Regions from separate parts of the Paenibacillus sp. TC-CSREp1 genome, predicted to be linked through region 1. Evidence: riboswitches for the same ligand, from Rfam matches in the RefSeq annotation. Region 1 holds a riboswitch; the other holds the start of a gene.
The links. Region 1 has a riboswitch for thiamine pyrophosphate ahead of ACQSGY_RS22235 (ABC transporter substrate-binding protein). Riboswitches for the same ligand answer to the same signal wherever they lie in the genome.
Positions count from the first base shown of each region.

Region 1 (7,726 bases):
CTTCGTCACCGTTACAACCTTCGCATTGCTTGTAGACCAGGTCACTCCTCCCGTAACATCCTGTTTGTTATCAAAACCTTCAACCGTTGCCATCACCTGATATGATACAGTCTCACCTACACTCATCTTCTGTGAACTGCCGCCGGTAATTTCAATTGAGATTACATCACCCGTCGCTGCCCAGGCAGACGATGGCACTGTAACGGTGAGTGCAAGAATCAGTGCGAGCATGCCTCGTAAAGCCCATTTCATTTTACTCATGTCCAGTCTCTCTCCTGTCATCTTTTTTTCGCCTTCTCTAACATCCAATATTTTACTGCAACTATACCTTATATCGGACAAGAGGTGGTTAAAGTTAATGACAGGATCGGAAAGAGAGTGAGGCCCCTTTTCTGATTTTCATTGTATAATATACAAAAGTGACGAAATACTGTTGTAATACAAACCATATAAGAGGGTGAGGCTTGTATGATTGAGAAAAGTTTGCTGGACATGGTTGCTGTTAAAAACACCAGAAAACGTATGAAGGCTATCACCACCTCAACGTCTACCAAGATTCGCCCGGAAGATGAGATGATCTTATTAATGAAAACCGCCCGCAACCGTTTCGAAAAAGCACTGCAATCGGGCCAGATTGAAATTATTAACGAGCGTGAATGGAAGCTGCATCCTCATCGTCATATCTCTTCTTTTTGTTCCTCACCCTGCTCACACACCGGCAACATCAAACGTTCGAGTCCGCCCATGTATGGTCGCAGCGCTTTCGGAATATGAATGCTGCCATCGGCCTGCTGATGGTTTTCCAGCAGTGGAATCAGAATACGCGGTGATGCTACGGCTGTATTGTTGAGCGTATGGCAGTAAACCAGCTTGCCCTGCTCATCCAGGCAGCGAATATTCGAACGGCGAGCCTGAAAGTCATGCAGATTCGACGACGAATGAGTTTCGCCGTAAGCGCCGCGGCTTGGCATCCACGTTTCGATGTCATACTGTTTGTACGTTTTCTGCGACATATCGCCTGTACATACAGCCACCACACGGTACGGCAGCTCCAACTGCTGCAGCAGTTCCTCCGCATGTCCCGTAATCTCCTGCAGCATACGCTCCGATTCCGCTGCGTCCGGTGCACACAGAATCACCTGCTCCACCTTGGCAAACTGATGCACACGGTACAATCCTCGCACATCCCGTCCACCCGAGCCTACTTCACTGCGGAAACAGGTCGATACTGCCGCCAGTTTTACCGGCTCTTTCACATCAATGACTTCATCCGCATAATACGAAACCAGCGGCACCTCGGATGTACCTACCAGCCACTTGTTCTCACCCTGCAGCTCATACACCTGATCCCGGCCTGTCGGGAAAAATCCGGTATTCACCAAAGCATCCTCTCTGACCATAAGCGGAACCTCAAGCGGTGTGAATCCGTGCCTCAGCAGCAGATCCAGCGCAAGCTGCTGTACTGCCCGGTGCAGCAGCAAACCAGCGCCCTTCAGCACATAACTTCGCGTTCCGCCAATCTTCACGCCGCGCGGAATATCAATCAGTCCATGCAGCTCCCCAAGCTCGACATGATCCTTTGCTGCATAGTCAAACTCGGGCAGCTCGCCCACCCGCCGCAGCTCCACATTATCTTCGTCCGACAGACCTGCAGGTGTATCCGGTGATACCACATTCGGCACCAGCCATTGCAGTCTGGTTACCTCCTCCTGAATCAACGCCAGCTCTGCCTCTTTCTGCTCCAGCTCATCATTAAGCTGTTTCACCTGTGCCCGCATCGTCTCTGCTTGCTCCCGCTCTCCCGTCTGCATCAGCTTCCCGATCTCTGCCGACAATGTATTACGCAGACGCCGCCCTTCCTCTGTTTGCTGCAGCAGTGCTTTGCGTTCATTATCCCGCTGGATTAACACCGCAATATCCACTTTGATTTTTTTTCCGTCAGCTGCCGCCTGAACCTCTTCTGCATGTGCCCGAACCCACTTCATATCTAACATGGTCACCGTCTCCTTTGGTTAAAAAAATACAAAGAGCGCCCTCATCCCTTGGGACGAGGAGCGCTCTGCTCGCGGTGCCACCCAACTTGCCGAATCATTCAAATTCTTCTGATTCAGCCTCTTGGTCCGCGATAACGGGCGGTTCCGGTTAACTTGGGAAAGTTTCAATTCGCTCCCTGGCGAAAACGCCTCCGAGTTGGATTCTCTTCAACGGCATGATCCGATCTGTAATTGTGTTTACCAGTATATACGAAGACAGATTAAAATTGCAATCTCTCAAGCCCGATTTTTAGTAAAAACCAGAAAAATGAGTTCTTATGCTCGTTGATCCCTGTTAACACAGGCTCCTCTTACGCAGCTTTGCATTGTTAAATCAGATACAGCTATAATCGTATAAAGTGATTAAATGACTAATTTTCCATCCAACAATTGTTTGCCTTCAGGAGGAGATCAACGGTAAAAGGTCTGAATTCAAAATATTCCTCTATACAATAGAGTATATGTTATAGAATGGAGCTGTTTCTCGATGAACATGAATCCAAACAACCTGATTTCATCAGAGGCCGAGGCTGCCAACCAAAGAGCAGATGAACTCGTCCAACAAGCTAAACGCAGTATATGGGCTAGTGGCATCCTGACCACAATCGTTAGTGCTGTAATTTTGATTGGCCTATTTTATTGGATTGCTTATATCAGAACTTCCTGAGTCATTCGCCCCAAAAACAAAAATTAATCTGATTTTCAAAAGAGAAGGGTCAATATAAATTGCCCAGGAAATACTGATAAACCACTCTTCTCCTGAGAGATAACCGCTCTATTCAACGATGGATTCAAGCAGATACAGCTGTTTTCCCGCCCTTGAACAATCTGCTGAACAAATATCGCACGAGCGGTCCTAAAATAAGCAGCTGCAGTGGCAGAGCCAGACTAAAGTTACGTGCTATGGTATGCAAATACGCCCCAAATACAGATACACCATTTAATTGATCGGCAATATAGGCAGTCACAATGCCATACAGAGACATGATCAGAACCATACCAATGACCATAAACAATGACATGGTAATGATGCCTTTTACTTTACCTGACTTGGCAAATGGCAGGGAAAAGGCAATTTTTTTCGCAACAGGACCAACAATGAAGGATTCCACCAAAAATGCGATAATAAAGCAGATCACGAATTGAAGCAGGATCTGCATCATAGACATCTGGTCTAACATTCCCGTGTGCCACAGATTAAAGGTCATCATCACGAGAACCATTCCTGTACACATCATGATTCCAAAAATAACTTGTTCTTTCTTGCTTACTGGCATTACACTCATCCTTTCTGTAACTTGGATCATTATAGACAATTGCACTCCCCTCTCATAAGTGAACATTATGTGAACGTTTGGCGAATAGAGTATATCTGAAAACACGGAATGAAGCCCACTTCGCTGAATCCCCCTTCCAAACTGAACGTTTACCTCAGGCGTGCCGGGACACATCAAGGGAAAGTGACGCAGCAAGGGTTGAAAAGGCGGCAAAAGATGCATCTCCAGCGGTTTTCAAGACCCACCCTAGACACATACTCGTCACTGGCCTATAATTACACCTAGTAATGCCCGTAACTTCATAGTTTCCCAGGGGAGTCGGAATTGGCCGGCTGAGAGTGTATCCCATCAAGATACTAACCCTTAGACCTGATCTGGATCATGCCAGCGTAGGAATCGGAGTATATTGCAAGAGGCACAGCTATAAGCTGAACGCCCTTCTCTCAAACCTGCACGCGTCCCGGATTACGGGGGCGCTTTTTTTGTTTTCTTTTGACAAGCAGAAACAGAAAAATGTCGTCATCTGGATAACCCGCGAGGTATAAATCAGCCGATTTATGCAAAGGGATTGGATATGAAGCCAAGGAGTACCCCGTGCCACCCGGCCGGACAGAACGAAGGAGAGAGAATCGAATGAACTGGCGTAAAATGTTGGGAATGTTATTCATGTGTGTACTATTGGTGACCGTTGCAGCATGTGGCGGTAAAGAAGCCGCACCGGCCGATCAGAACGGAGGTGCCAGCACAGACAGCAAAAGTGAAGGCAGCAGCGCGGCACTGAAAGATATAAAGGTTGTGCTCGACTGGACCCCAAATACCAATCATACCGGTCTGTATGCAGCCGTAGATCAGGGATTCTATAAAGCAGCAGGTCTGAATGTCGAGATTGTGCAGCCAGGAGCTGGCGGTGCAGATACAATGGTCGCTTCTAACGAAGTACCGTTTGGTGTCAGTTACCAGGAGAGTGTGACTCAGGCGCGCACACAGGACGTACCTCTCGTATCGATTGCGGCAGTGATTCAGCATAATACATCCGGTTTTGCCGCTCCAGTGGATCGCAAGATTAAATCGCCGAAGGATTTCGAAGGCAAAACGTATGGCGGTTGGGGCTCGCCGGTTGAGGAGGCTGTGATGCAATCCATTATGGAGGGCGAAGGTGCTGACGTATCCAAAGTCAAAAATATTAATATGGGCGACGCGGACTTTTTCACAGCGGTCAAACGGGATATTGATTTTGCCTGGATTTTCTATGCCTGGACCGGGATCGAAGCAGAACTCCGCGGTGAACCCATCGACATGTTATATGTAAAAGATTACGCCAAAGCGCTGGACTATTACACACCTGTGCTTGTGACTAACGAGCAGACGATTCAGAAGGACCCTGAATTGGTGAAAGCTTTCTTGAAAGCCACTTCCGAAGGGTATCAGTATGCGATTGACCATCCTGAAGAGGCTGCGAACATTCTGATCAAGGCTGTACCTGATCTGGATAAGGAATTGGTGCTGGCAAGCCAGAAATGGCTCAGCCCGAAATACAAGGACGACGCACCTCGCTGGGGCGAGCAGAAGGAAGAAGTGTGGAAGAACTACACCGACTGGATGTTTAGCAAGAAGCTTCTGGATAAAGAAATTGACGTATCCAAGGCGTATACAAACGAATTTTTACCGCAGTAAAAATCGCTATTAATAATATTACCTTAGGTAATATTATCACTTTATGTAAAAACGTAATTTGATATTTACACAGAAACGTAAAGTGTAGAAGCGAAGCGATCGCCTATAGCTTTTTCTGTAAGAAAGCTACATCGGAAGCTTGCGCTTTCTCTTGATTTATTTGCTAAACACAATGGATAAGTTGATTTTTTGTACACAAGAACGGAGAGTACAGACCCCTCAGAAGAAGCGAAGCGGTCGCCTTTATCACCGGATTTTTCCCTTTGAAAAGGGAATCAAAAAAATCTGGGGATAACAGCGATCGTAGAGGGGACTGCACTCGGAGTGGCAATGTGTACAATCACTATTCTACTTATCCCCCCCACACCCGAAAGGAGTCTTGATCTCTCATGGCAAGCACGTTACTCAGCATTCAAGTGATACCGAAAACGCCAAACGGCGAGAATTCATACCCTTATGTAGACCGCGCGATTGAAGTGATTCAGCAGTCCGGCTTGAAATATCAGGTTAATGCACTCGACACCACGATGGAGGGCGAACTTGAGGAACTACTGGAAGTGGTCCGCAAAATGCATGAGGTGCTTGTGGAAGCCGGCAGTCCAAGCATCATCTCCCAGATCAAAATCGCACACAGTCCAGACGGGTTCAGCATGGATATGCTGACGGAGAAATACCGCTAATGTCTGCCTATTTCAAAAGTGTATGGCCGCCACTTGTGGCGGTTATTCTCTTTATTGCGATATGGCAAGGGGCGGTTTCCCTGTTCCATATTGAGAAATGGATGCTGCCTGCGCCGTCCGACATCGCTCGTGAAGCAGCTTCACAGGCCGATCGTCTCGGCATGCATGCCTCTGCAACGATCCAATTAACCCTGATCGGCTTTGCGGCCGGAACAGCCGTTGGCCTGGTCATTGCGATGGTGCTGCATCTCATTCCTTTTCTCAAATCAGCCTTGTATCCTTTACTTATTCTTAGTCAAAATATTCCGACCATCGCGCTGGCACCGCTTCTGCTGATCTGGTTTGGCTTTGGCCTGCTACCCAAGCTGATTACGATTATTCTGGTCTGCTTTTTCCCGGTAGCGGTCGCCGCTATGGACGGACTCACACGCACCGATGCTGCGATGATGAACTACATGCGTATGGCTGGCGCGAAGCGCCATCATATCTTCTGGAAGCTGGAGCTTCCTCATGCCCTGCCATCGGTATTTTCCGGCATCAAAATTGCCGCCACTTACAGCGTGATGGGTGCAATCATTGCCGAATGGATCGGTGCAGACAAAGGCATCGGCTATTATATGATGCTGCAAAAGTCAGCGTACCGTACAGATCGTCTCTTTGTAGCGATCATGATTATTGTGGCGCTCAGCCTGCTGCTGTTCCTGCTCATTGCCTTGCTGGAAAAGCTACTTGTACGCTGGCGTCCGCAAAAACGTTAAACCTGTACCACGAGTCTGTACTTAGGATGTGATCACCAAATGAAACAGCTACAGGACAAACCAGATACAGGCATAGAAGCGACCAAACACGGTCACACAGCGTTGACTGGAGCAGGCATATCCAATACGCATGATGCTCGCCTTGCTTCTGTCGCCACTCAGGTTGCTGGTCCAACCGATACTGCACGCACGTCTAATTCGGCAGTTGCATCTGTTCCGCCTGCGCTGGATATCGTGGATGTGCATGTATCTTTCAAGGAACGGCGGCGTAAGCTGCCCGTGCTAAACGGGCTGTCCCTCACGGTGGAGAAGGGGGAATTTGTCGCCATCGTTGGCCCGTCCGGCTGCGGTAAAAGCACCTTGTTCCACATCATTGGCGGTTTGTTGAATCCGCAGGCGGGCGAGGTGCGGATGAACGGCAAGCCGGTTACGGGGCAGCGCGGGCATATCAGTTATATGCCGCAGCAGCCTGCCCTCTTCCCTTGGCGGACGATTGAGGACAATGTGCTGCTCGCGGGCGAGGTAGCCTCTGCCGCAGCTTTCACTGCCTCCAATGCTCTACCGGCTCAGCGCCCCGAGGCTCTCGCCGAGGCCAGGCAGTGGCTAGGCAGCGTTGGTCTTGCCGGATTCGAGCGGGCATATCCTCATCAGCTGTCAGGCGGGATGCAGCAGCGTGTGGCTTTCCTGCGTGCATTGCTCAGCCCGCAGGAGCTGATGCTGCTGGATGAACCATTCAGTGCGCTCGATGCCCTGACCCGAAGCGACATGCAGCGCTGGCTGCTGGATATCTGGGAACAGAACCGCCGCTCGGTGCTGTTCATCACGCATAATATCGAGGAGGCGCTGCTGCTGGCGGATCGGGTGTATGTGTTATCCAATCGGCCAGCAGCTGTGCTGCACGAGGTTCAGGTTCCTTTTGAACGTCCAAGACGAGAGGAGATAACCGAGGACCCTGCTTTTCTCGAACGCAAACGGCAAATTGCCCAGTGGATGAAAGAAGAACAGCAGAAAGCCCGCCTATCTTGATATTTGGATAGCGCGGGTTTTTTAGTTAATTTTTCCTCCATTAGGTGATCCATGTGATGGGAATTGGCGTTATATACTATGTAAACCGATACAAGGAGGATTCCCTCATGCACTCTCAAGCATTCGCACCGTTAATCGACGCTCATATTCATTTGGATAAGTATACTCCAGAGGAACGAATTGAGCTGCTACTCAGCTTGCCGAATCATCAGGTTGAAGCCGTGATCGCCGTTTCTATGGATTTAGCTTCTGCTCAGGCGAACCTGGAGCTTGCCAAG
Region 1 is NZ_JBNOKM010000015.1:77,101-84,826, forward strand. It holds gene ACQSGY_RS22220 (Ig-like domain-containing protein) at 1-261, opposite strand, end outside; gene serS (serine--tRNA ligase) at 678-1,994, opposite strand; gene ACQSGY_RS22230 (hypothetical protein) at 2,825-3,310, opposite strand; TPP riboswitch at 3,612-3,724, shown strand; gene ACQSGY_RS22235 (ABC transporter substrate-binding protein) at 3,944-4,984, shown strand; gene ACQSGY_RS22240 (MTH1187 family thiamine-binding protein) at 5,374-5,664, shown strand; gene ACQSGY_RS22245 (ABC transporter permease) at 5,664-6,422, shown strand; gene ACQSGY_RS22250 (ABC transporter ATP-binding protein) at 6,462-7,448, shown strand; gene ACQSGY_RS22255 (TatD family hydrolase) at 7,556-7,726, shown strand, end outside.

Region 2 (7,726 bases), on a different contig from region 1:
TAGAGGTGGACAATGGTATGGCAATCAGCTCAACATCTCTCAAGACATTAACAACGCGGACTATGGCTCTGTCCTTGCACCAGATGAGAAGGTAGGCAGCATCAATCAGACGATGAGTGAAAAAGACAATCAATATGTTAATCCGAGTGGTAAGTTCAAGGCTATTATCATCAAGGACCGATCCAACGTTGTGAGAGGGCTGATTTTCCAGCAGTCTTGACTGGAGCTGTTATAACATGTCACGTAATACACAGCATCTGATGCTGTTCTGTACGGCGGTTGTGCTTTTTGTGGCAGCCTGCCTGTACGGGCAGCGGAACATCGCTATCTTAACGGGTGCCCTGAATGAAAGAGCAGCAAGCGTTACAGCAATGGATGGCAGAATCCATACGACGCTGCATTCAAGTCAGCTGAATCGTTACACTGGAGCTGAAGTGCTGCATACTGTGCGGCAAATGACAGGCACCGGGGTCCAGGTGGAGGTAGATGGTCATGAATATGTCATTGATCCGCTTGCTGATTCGTCAGCCACAATTCCGGTCGAACTGGAAGGCAGTTACCTGCCTGTGTATAACCGTAGCGACGCGGGAGAACTGTTAAAGCTTTCTTTTCGGAAGGAGGTAGAAAGCAATGATTAATGCAGCGTCCAAATTATTGGCCGTACTGCTGGCCGTGCTGCTGCTTTATATTTATCCTGCAGCCGAGACGGCTCAACGTCAGGATGACATAGCACGGATGACTGCGTCCCAGAGTGTCACTCGTTTCGTTGATGCTGTGCGGACCAAAGGATATATTTCTCCTCGAATGCTGGCAGAGTTTGAAGAGCAGTTAGCGCAGACGGGCAACAATTATGAACTCTCCATGGAGCATTTGCATAAAAAATATGTACCGCGTTATACGGACCCTATGAATCAGAGCAGCTTTACGGGGACCTATGAGGTCGTTCATGACGGCTATTATTTTTACCAGATCCGGGAACGCCTCTTTCCGGTGTCAGGCACATTGACAGTGGATGATCCTGGGCGCAGATATACGCTAAGCGTGGGGGATTTTTTCTCTGTAAGCCTTAAAAGCACCAATCGTACACCTTCTATGCTTATTCGGGAATGGCTTCAAGGTGGTACGGCGCAGGCGGCCGCGATTTTTACTGCACATGGAGGCATGGTGCTGAATGAAGATTACTGAGCTTGGCATCGTGTTTGTATTGATTTTCTTCCCGTTCTTTTACATGCTCACACTTCATACGGATGATGCACAAAAGGCGAATCTGCTTGCAACCCGTTACCAAAAAGCGCTTCAAACCGCAGTAATGGATGCAGGTGCAGTTATGCATCAGAACGAGAAACCGCATGCGGAGGCGGCTTATGATTCTGCCAAGTTTGTCAGAGCGGATAAGGAGCTGGCATTGTCCACCTTTACACAAACGATGGCTCTAAATATGGGAATTCAGGATGATATGCGGGCTATTCAGCATATGTTTGATTACATTCCAGCCATCGTTGTACTGGATTATGACGGTTATTATATTTTTGCCAAAGAAAACGAGATGACCGGGGATATGCAGCAGTCCTTCAGACAGGTGTGGAGCCCCAAAAGGCCTTATACATATACAGATTCGGATGGGAACAGCATTAATTTTACACTTGATCGATATGTGTATGCATATGATGCTGGTACTGGTAAATGGATCGAGGGCTTTCAGCAAGAACTGGCTGACAGCAGCACGATCGGACTGCTTCAGGATTCAACTGTATTTGAACAGGTACGGCGTAGTCGAATCGTGACTCTTGTTCAGGACGAGCTTGCAGAGGTCATTAATCGGCATAATGAGTTTGCAAGAAAAAATGGTGTGTCCTATGTATTCACGATGCCGCTGATTTCGCAGGAAGATTGGTACAATTCGATCAATGACATCGGTATTATCGCTTTTATGCAGGGAATCGCCGTGGGGGATCAGAAAATAAACAATTTTGCGATCGGCGGGGGCAGACTGGTCAAAAGAACAGCAGTTGTTGGCGGGCTCGATCCCGCAACAGGTATTAAATATCATTATCCTGCCACCTGCAATCCTGGCTTTCGTGCTCAAGAGGTGTTTACGACATCGAGGCAGGCATCGGCTCAAGGTTATTTTGAATATAATTGCTCTGCTCAATTTTCATTACTTTCAGAAAAGACAGAACCTGTGCTAAAATAAAGGTTCAAAAATTAACTAAAGTCATGTAAATAGATAGGAGCAGCCTCATCTTATGAGTTTATTGTCTGTAGAGAATGTCAGTCACAATTTTGGAGACCGTACATTATTTAAAAATGTTTCTTTTCGTCTGCTTGCCGGAGAGCGCGTCGGCCTGGTCGGGGCCAATGGTGCAGGTAAATCAACCCTTATGAATATCCTCACGGGTAAACTGCTGAAAGACAGCGGTAAAGTGGAATGGACGCCTAAAGTCCGTTATGGATATCTGGATCAGCATACAAAGCTGACCCCTGGCAAAACGATTCGTGATGTACTGTAGGATGCTTTTCTGCCACTGCTTGAGCTGGAAAAGGAGCTGATGCAGATCACCGATCAGATGGCCGATGCAGATCCGGACAGACTTGAGCAGCTGCTGGAGGAAATGGGTGAAATTCAGGAGCAGCTGGAGCAGGGCGATTTTTATCTGATTGATGTCAAAGTGGAAGAAATGGCAAACGGTTTGGGGTTAAATGCGATTGGTCTTGATCGGGATGTTGCTGCCCTGAGCGGTGGACAGCGCACTAAGGTGTTGCTTGCAAAGCTGCTGCTGGAGAAGCCAACTGCCTTATTATTGGATGAGCCGACAAACTATCTTGATGTAGAGCACATTGAATGGCTGACGCGTTATTTGAAAGACTATCCGCACGCCTTTCTGTTGATATCACATGATACAGAATTTATGAATGAAGTTGTGAATGTGATTTATCATCTGGAATTTGCCAAGCTCACACGCTACGCTGCCAATTATGAGAAGTTTCTGGAGATGGCGGATATGCAGAAGGCGCAGCATATTGACGCTTATGAAAAGCAGCAGGAATATATTAAAAAGCAGGAGGACTTTATTCAGCGGAATAAAGCTCGTGCATCCACCTCGGGACGCGCAAAAAGCCGGGAAAAGCAGCTTGGCAAAATTGAGCGGATTGATCGTCCGGACGAAGCGGCAAAACCAACTTTTAAATTCAAGGATGCCCGTGCAAGCAGCAAAACCGTGTTTGAAGGTGTTGATTTTGAAATTGGTTACACGTATCCGCTCCTGCCAAAGATGACGATGACCATCGAACGCGGAGAGAAGATTGCTATTGTGGGCTGTAACGGTGTCGGCAAATCAACACTGCTCAAGACAATTCTGGGTAAAATCCCGCCCATTAGCGGTAAAACCTTTCTCGGAGATTATCTGGAGACGGCATACTTCGAGCAGGAAGTACGTGCTGCAAATATCACGCCGATTGACGATGTGTGGAATGAGTTTTCTCATCTGACTCAAAATGAAGTGCGTGGACATCTGGCCCGCTGCGGCCTCAAAAATGAACATATTACACGTCCTTTGAACATGCTGAGCGGTGGGGAGCAGGCTAAGGTTCGTTTGTGCAAGCTGCTAATGCGTGAAAGCAATTGGGTGCTGTTTGATGAGCCAACGAACCATCTGGATGTTACTGCGAAGGCCGAGCTTCAGCGTGCGTTGAAGGAATACAAAGGAACCGTTTTGCTTGTATCCCATGAACCTGATTTTTACGAAGGCTGGGTCACCAAAACGTGGAATGTGGAAGAATGGTCTGAAAAAGCACGATGACAAAAAAATCCGACTGTGGTAATATAGGCTACAACTTCAACTTCATATGAACACTAGGGGGGCCGCACGATGCGGCTGAGATGGAAGAATGCGATTCCGGACCCTTTGCACCTGATCTGGATCATACCAGCGTAGGGAAGTGGCGCGTTTCAGCATAATGACAGTAAGTGATCCTTTTATGAACGAACAGGAACCTTACTATACAGTGATGCAGGCATGAGTTACCGCCGAACGGTTATGGACTTAACTGTTTAACAGGTATTAGCTGCACGCTCGTTATTTAACTGGACCTTTGTTTATACGCAGCCACTCCTACGGGAGTGGCTTTTTTGTGTTATGCCATTTCCGTACTTTATGCTGAACCGATGAGAGGAAGGACAACGTGAACAAAACAGAACTTGCGGCAGAAAGTAATGAAAAGAATAAACCGCTGATCGCTAACTCTCCAATGCAAATGGACACATGCAGCCCGACATGCTGCCAAGATGACTCTTCCTTTGAACTGCATGTTGTGTCTACCAATAAGGGTGAGCGAACCACGGTACTGAATGTTGTCAAGCAGATATGGCCTTGGGTGGATTACATTCATATCCGGGAAAAACAGCTCTCGCTGCAGCAGCATTTCATCTGGGCCAGCCACATGACAGAGTCAGGGGTTCCATCCTCACGTATAGTCATCAACGGGGCCAATCCGTTTGTGCCCAGCGAATTTTGCCGGGGTGCACACTGGAGTCAGCAGATGCTGACGAAGGCGGATGTGAGCATAAATGCTGTGAATAAGGGGGAACGGATGCGCTTGGGAGTATCGGTGCACTCCTTAAATGAGGCACGTGTGGCAGCGGATTACGGTGCAGATTACCTGTTCTTCGGGCATGTGTATACAAGCCGAAGCAAGCCTGACTTAACGCCCAGGGGGTTGGAGGTGCTGGCTGAAGTATGCTCAGGCGTTGACATTCCTGTGATTGCCATTGGTGGTATCCAGGCATCCAACATCCAGGCGGTGCGGTTAGCGGGAGCTCGTGGCGCTGCTGTGATCTCGAGTGTATTTCAGCATGAGGACCCAGCTCATGCGATCCGTCTTATAAAACAGGCTGCAGAAAGAGTAATATGAATGTTTCAAAATCAAGGAGATGAGCACATGCAAAAGCGAGGAACCGTCACACGGGATCAAGGTTCTGATGATCAATCCAGATGGAATGCATGCTATGCCTCGGATGAAACATATGAATCCGATACTTCATATGAAACTGCCAATATCCCGCGATCTGTATCATCCGGCATGCAGCATGCAGAAACCATTATTGTTGGCGGAGGCGTTATAGGCTGTGCTATTGCCTATGAATTGACACGAAGAGGACATGAAGTGCTTCTGATCGAGCAAAACGAGATTGCCAGCGGAAGCTCCTGTGCAGCTGCGGGAATGCTGGCTGCGGATAGTGAGGATTTTGCTCATCCTGTTATTGCTCAGGCTGCTCTTGAAAGCAGAGCATTGCTGCACAGTCAAAAGGATCAATTGTCTGCTCTATCGGGCATGGAACTCGGGTTGAGGCAGAGCGGATTCATCACACCGTTCAGATCATACAGTGAAATAAGTCGTTATAAGGAAAATCGAAGAGTCTTGCCACTGACGGAACAGCTTTGGTGGGATAGAAATACGGTGCAGCGAGAAGCAGGCTGGCTTAATCGGGATACGTATGGTGCTTATTACCGATCATTGGAGAGTGAAATTCTGCCCGTGTCGTTGACCAGAGCTTATGTGAGGTCAGCACACAGGATGGGCGCCCGGATATGGGAAGGCGTCAAGGATATTCAATTAATAGTGAATCAATTTGGTGTACAAGGGATTGCTACCCCGAAGGGAAATGTTACCTGTAAACACGTAATTATAGCCGCTGGCTTGAATGGTGAAACGCTGCTGCAGCAGGCTGGTATCAACCTGCCTTCAACTCCGGTCAAAGGCGAGGTAGCTGCGATTCAATTTCCGGCGGACCAAACAGCTTACAAACCGGATCGCACGCTTTATGCGGAGGATGTCTACATCGTTCCAAAAGCGAATGGAGAGGTGTGGATCGGGGCTACGAGCTGGCCCGGGAAAAAAGATCACAGCGTATCAGCCTATAGTGTGCAACGATTGCTTAGTAGCGCAAGCAGCTGGGTTCCTGGCATCAAAGAAGCTCATTTCTTGCGGGCGTGGGCAGGTGTAAGACCTTCGACTCCGGATGGTCTTCCGTATATAGGAGAATGCGAAAACATGCCTGGTTTGTTTACTGCCTATGGGCATTACCGCAACGGAATATTGCTCAGTGCGGTAACCGGACGCTGGATTGCAGACATGCTGGAGGGCAAAAGTGCTGAGGATATTGGGATTGAAGCCTTATCGCCTAATCGATTGAACAGAAAGGAAGTTGTGCGTTGAACATTATCGTGAACGGACAGAAGATGGAAATTGATGATGATTTGAATCGGGTGGACAAATTGCTGCAATCCTTTAACCTGCAAGTGAAAACGGTTGTTGTAGAGCTGAATCGTAACATTTTGACAAAGGATCATCATGAAACAACAGCGCTGAGAGAAGGCGATCGAATCGAAATTGTTCATTTTGTCGGTGGGGGCTAAATTAAGATAGGTCGCAGCATAGTTAATCATTTAAATTTGGGAGAGTGATGATATGCTTCATATCGGAAAATATGAATTTAATTCAAGACTGCTGCTGGGAACAGGCAAGTTCACGGATTTGCAAGTTCAGAGCCAGGCTGTGGATGCCTCGGGTACAGAGATATTGACCTTTGCGGTACGCCGTTTGAATCTGGAGGAGGCGGGTAAGCAGCATTTTCTGGACACGCTGGATTTAAGTAAATATACACTCCTGCCAAATACGGCAGGTGCCTCAACTGCAGAAGAGGCGGTGCGGATTGCGGAGCTTGCACGGGCGTCAGGACTTTGTGATATGATAAAAGTTGAAGTCATCGGAGACGGAGTAACGCTGCTTCCCGATCCGCTTGAAACGTACAAGGCTTGCAGCATTTTGCTGGAAAAAGGCTTCACGGTGCTGCCTTACATTTCGGACGACGTTATTTTAGCCAAACGACTGCAGCTGCTGGGAGTTCATGCGGTGATGCCGGGTGCTTCTCCGATTGGTGCGGGCCGAGGCATCATTAATCCATATAATCTGGAGATAATTATTGAGCAGGCCGTTGTGCCCGTCATTGTTGATGCAGGTCTGCGCTCACCCAAGGATGCTGCTTATGCCATGGAACTGGGAGCAGACGGTGTACTCCTGAACACGGCGGTATCCGGATCTGCTGATCCGGTCAGCATGGCGAAAGCGATGCGGCTGGGGGTGGAGGCAGGAAGGCTCGCGTATACGGCAGGCATGATCCCGGTGAAGCGTTATGCGGCAGCAAGCAGTCCGGCGGAAGGAATGGTTCATACATGACAGAACAGTTATACCAAGCGGAGCAGGGCGATCGTTATTCCAGACAGGAGCGATATGCTCCTCTCGGCCCAGAGGGTCAGGCCAAATTAAAGGACAGCAAGGTATTAATTATTGGAGCAGGCGCACTTGGAACAGGTATTGCCGAAACGCTGGTTCGCTCTGGTGTTGGACAGATAACTATTGTCGATCGGGACTATGTGGAATGGAGCAACCTGCAGCGGCAGCAGCTCTATGTTGAGCAGGATGCAATAGAACGCATGCCCAAAGCCATGGCGGCAGTCAAACGTTTAACTGCGATTAACTCGACCGTTCACATTGAAGCCAAGGTGATGGATGTACGCGTAGACGAACTGGAAGAGCTCATCCCGGAGGCCGATCTGATTATGGATGCAACCGATAATTTTGATACAAGGTTACTCATTAATGATATGGCTCAGAAGCATCAGATTCCATGGATTTACGGGGGCTGTGTCGGCAGCTACGGGATTAC
Region 2 is NZ_JBNOKM010000004.1:350,873-358,598, reverse strand. It holds gene ACQSGY_RS08220 (ABC transporter permease) at 1-220, shown strand, start outside; gene ACQSGY_RS08215 (hypothetical protein) at 237-638, shown strand; gene ACQSGY_RS08210 (hypothetical protein) at 631-1,185, shown strand; gene ACQSGY_RS08205 (hypothetical protein) at 1,172-2,194, shown strand; partial or broken gene ACQSGY_RS08200 (ABC-F family ATP-binding cassette domain-containing protein) at 2,247-3,800, shown strand; TPP riboswitch at 3,846-3,955, shown strand; gene ACQSGY_RS08195 (thiamine phosphate synthase) at 4,183-4,911, shown strand; gene thiO (glycine oxidase ThiO) at 4,939-6,216, shown strand; gene thiS (sulfur carrier protein ThiS) at 6,213-6,416, shown strand; gene ACQSGY_RS08180 (thiazole synthase) at 6,469-7,236, shown strand; gene ACQSGY_RS08175 (ThiF family adenylyltransferase) at 7,233-7,726, shown strand, end outside.
Region 2: it holds a riboswitch for thiamine pyrophosphate, as region 1 does, so the genes downstream of both, ACQSGY_RS08195 (thiamine phosphate synthase) here and ACQSGY_RS22235 (ABC transporter substrate-binding protein) in region 1, are expected to answer to the same signal.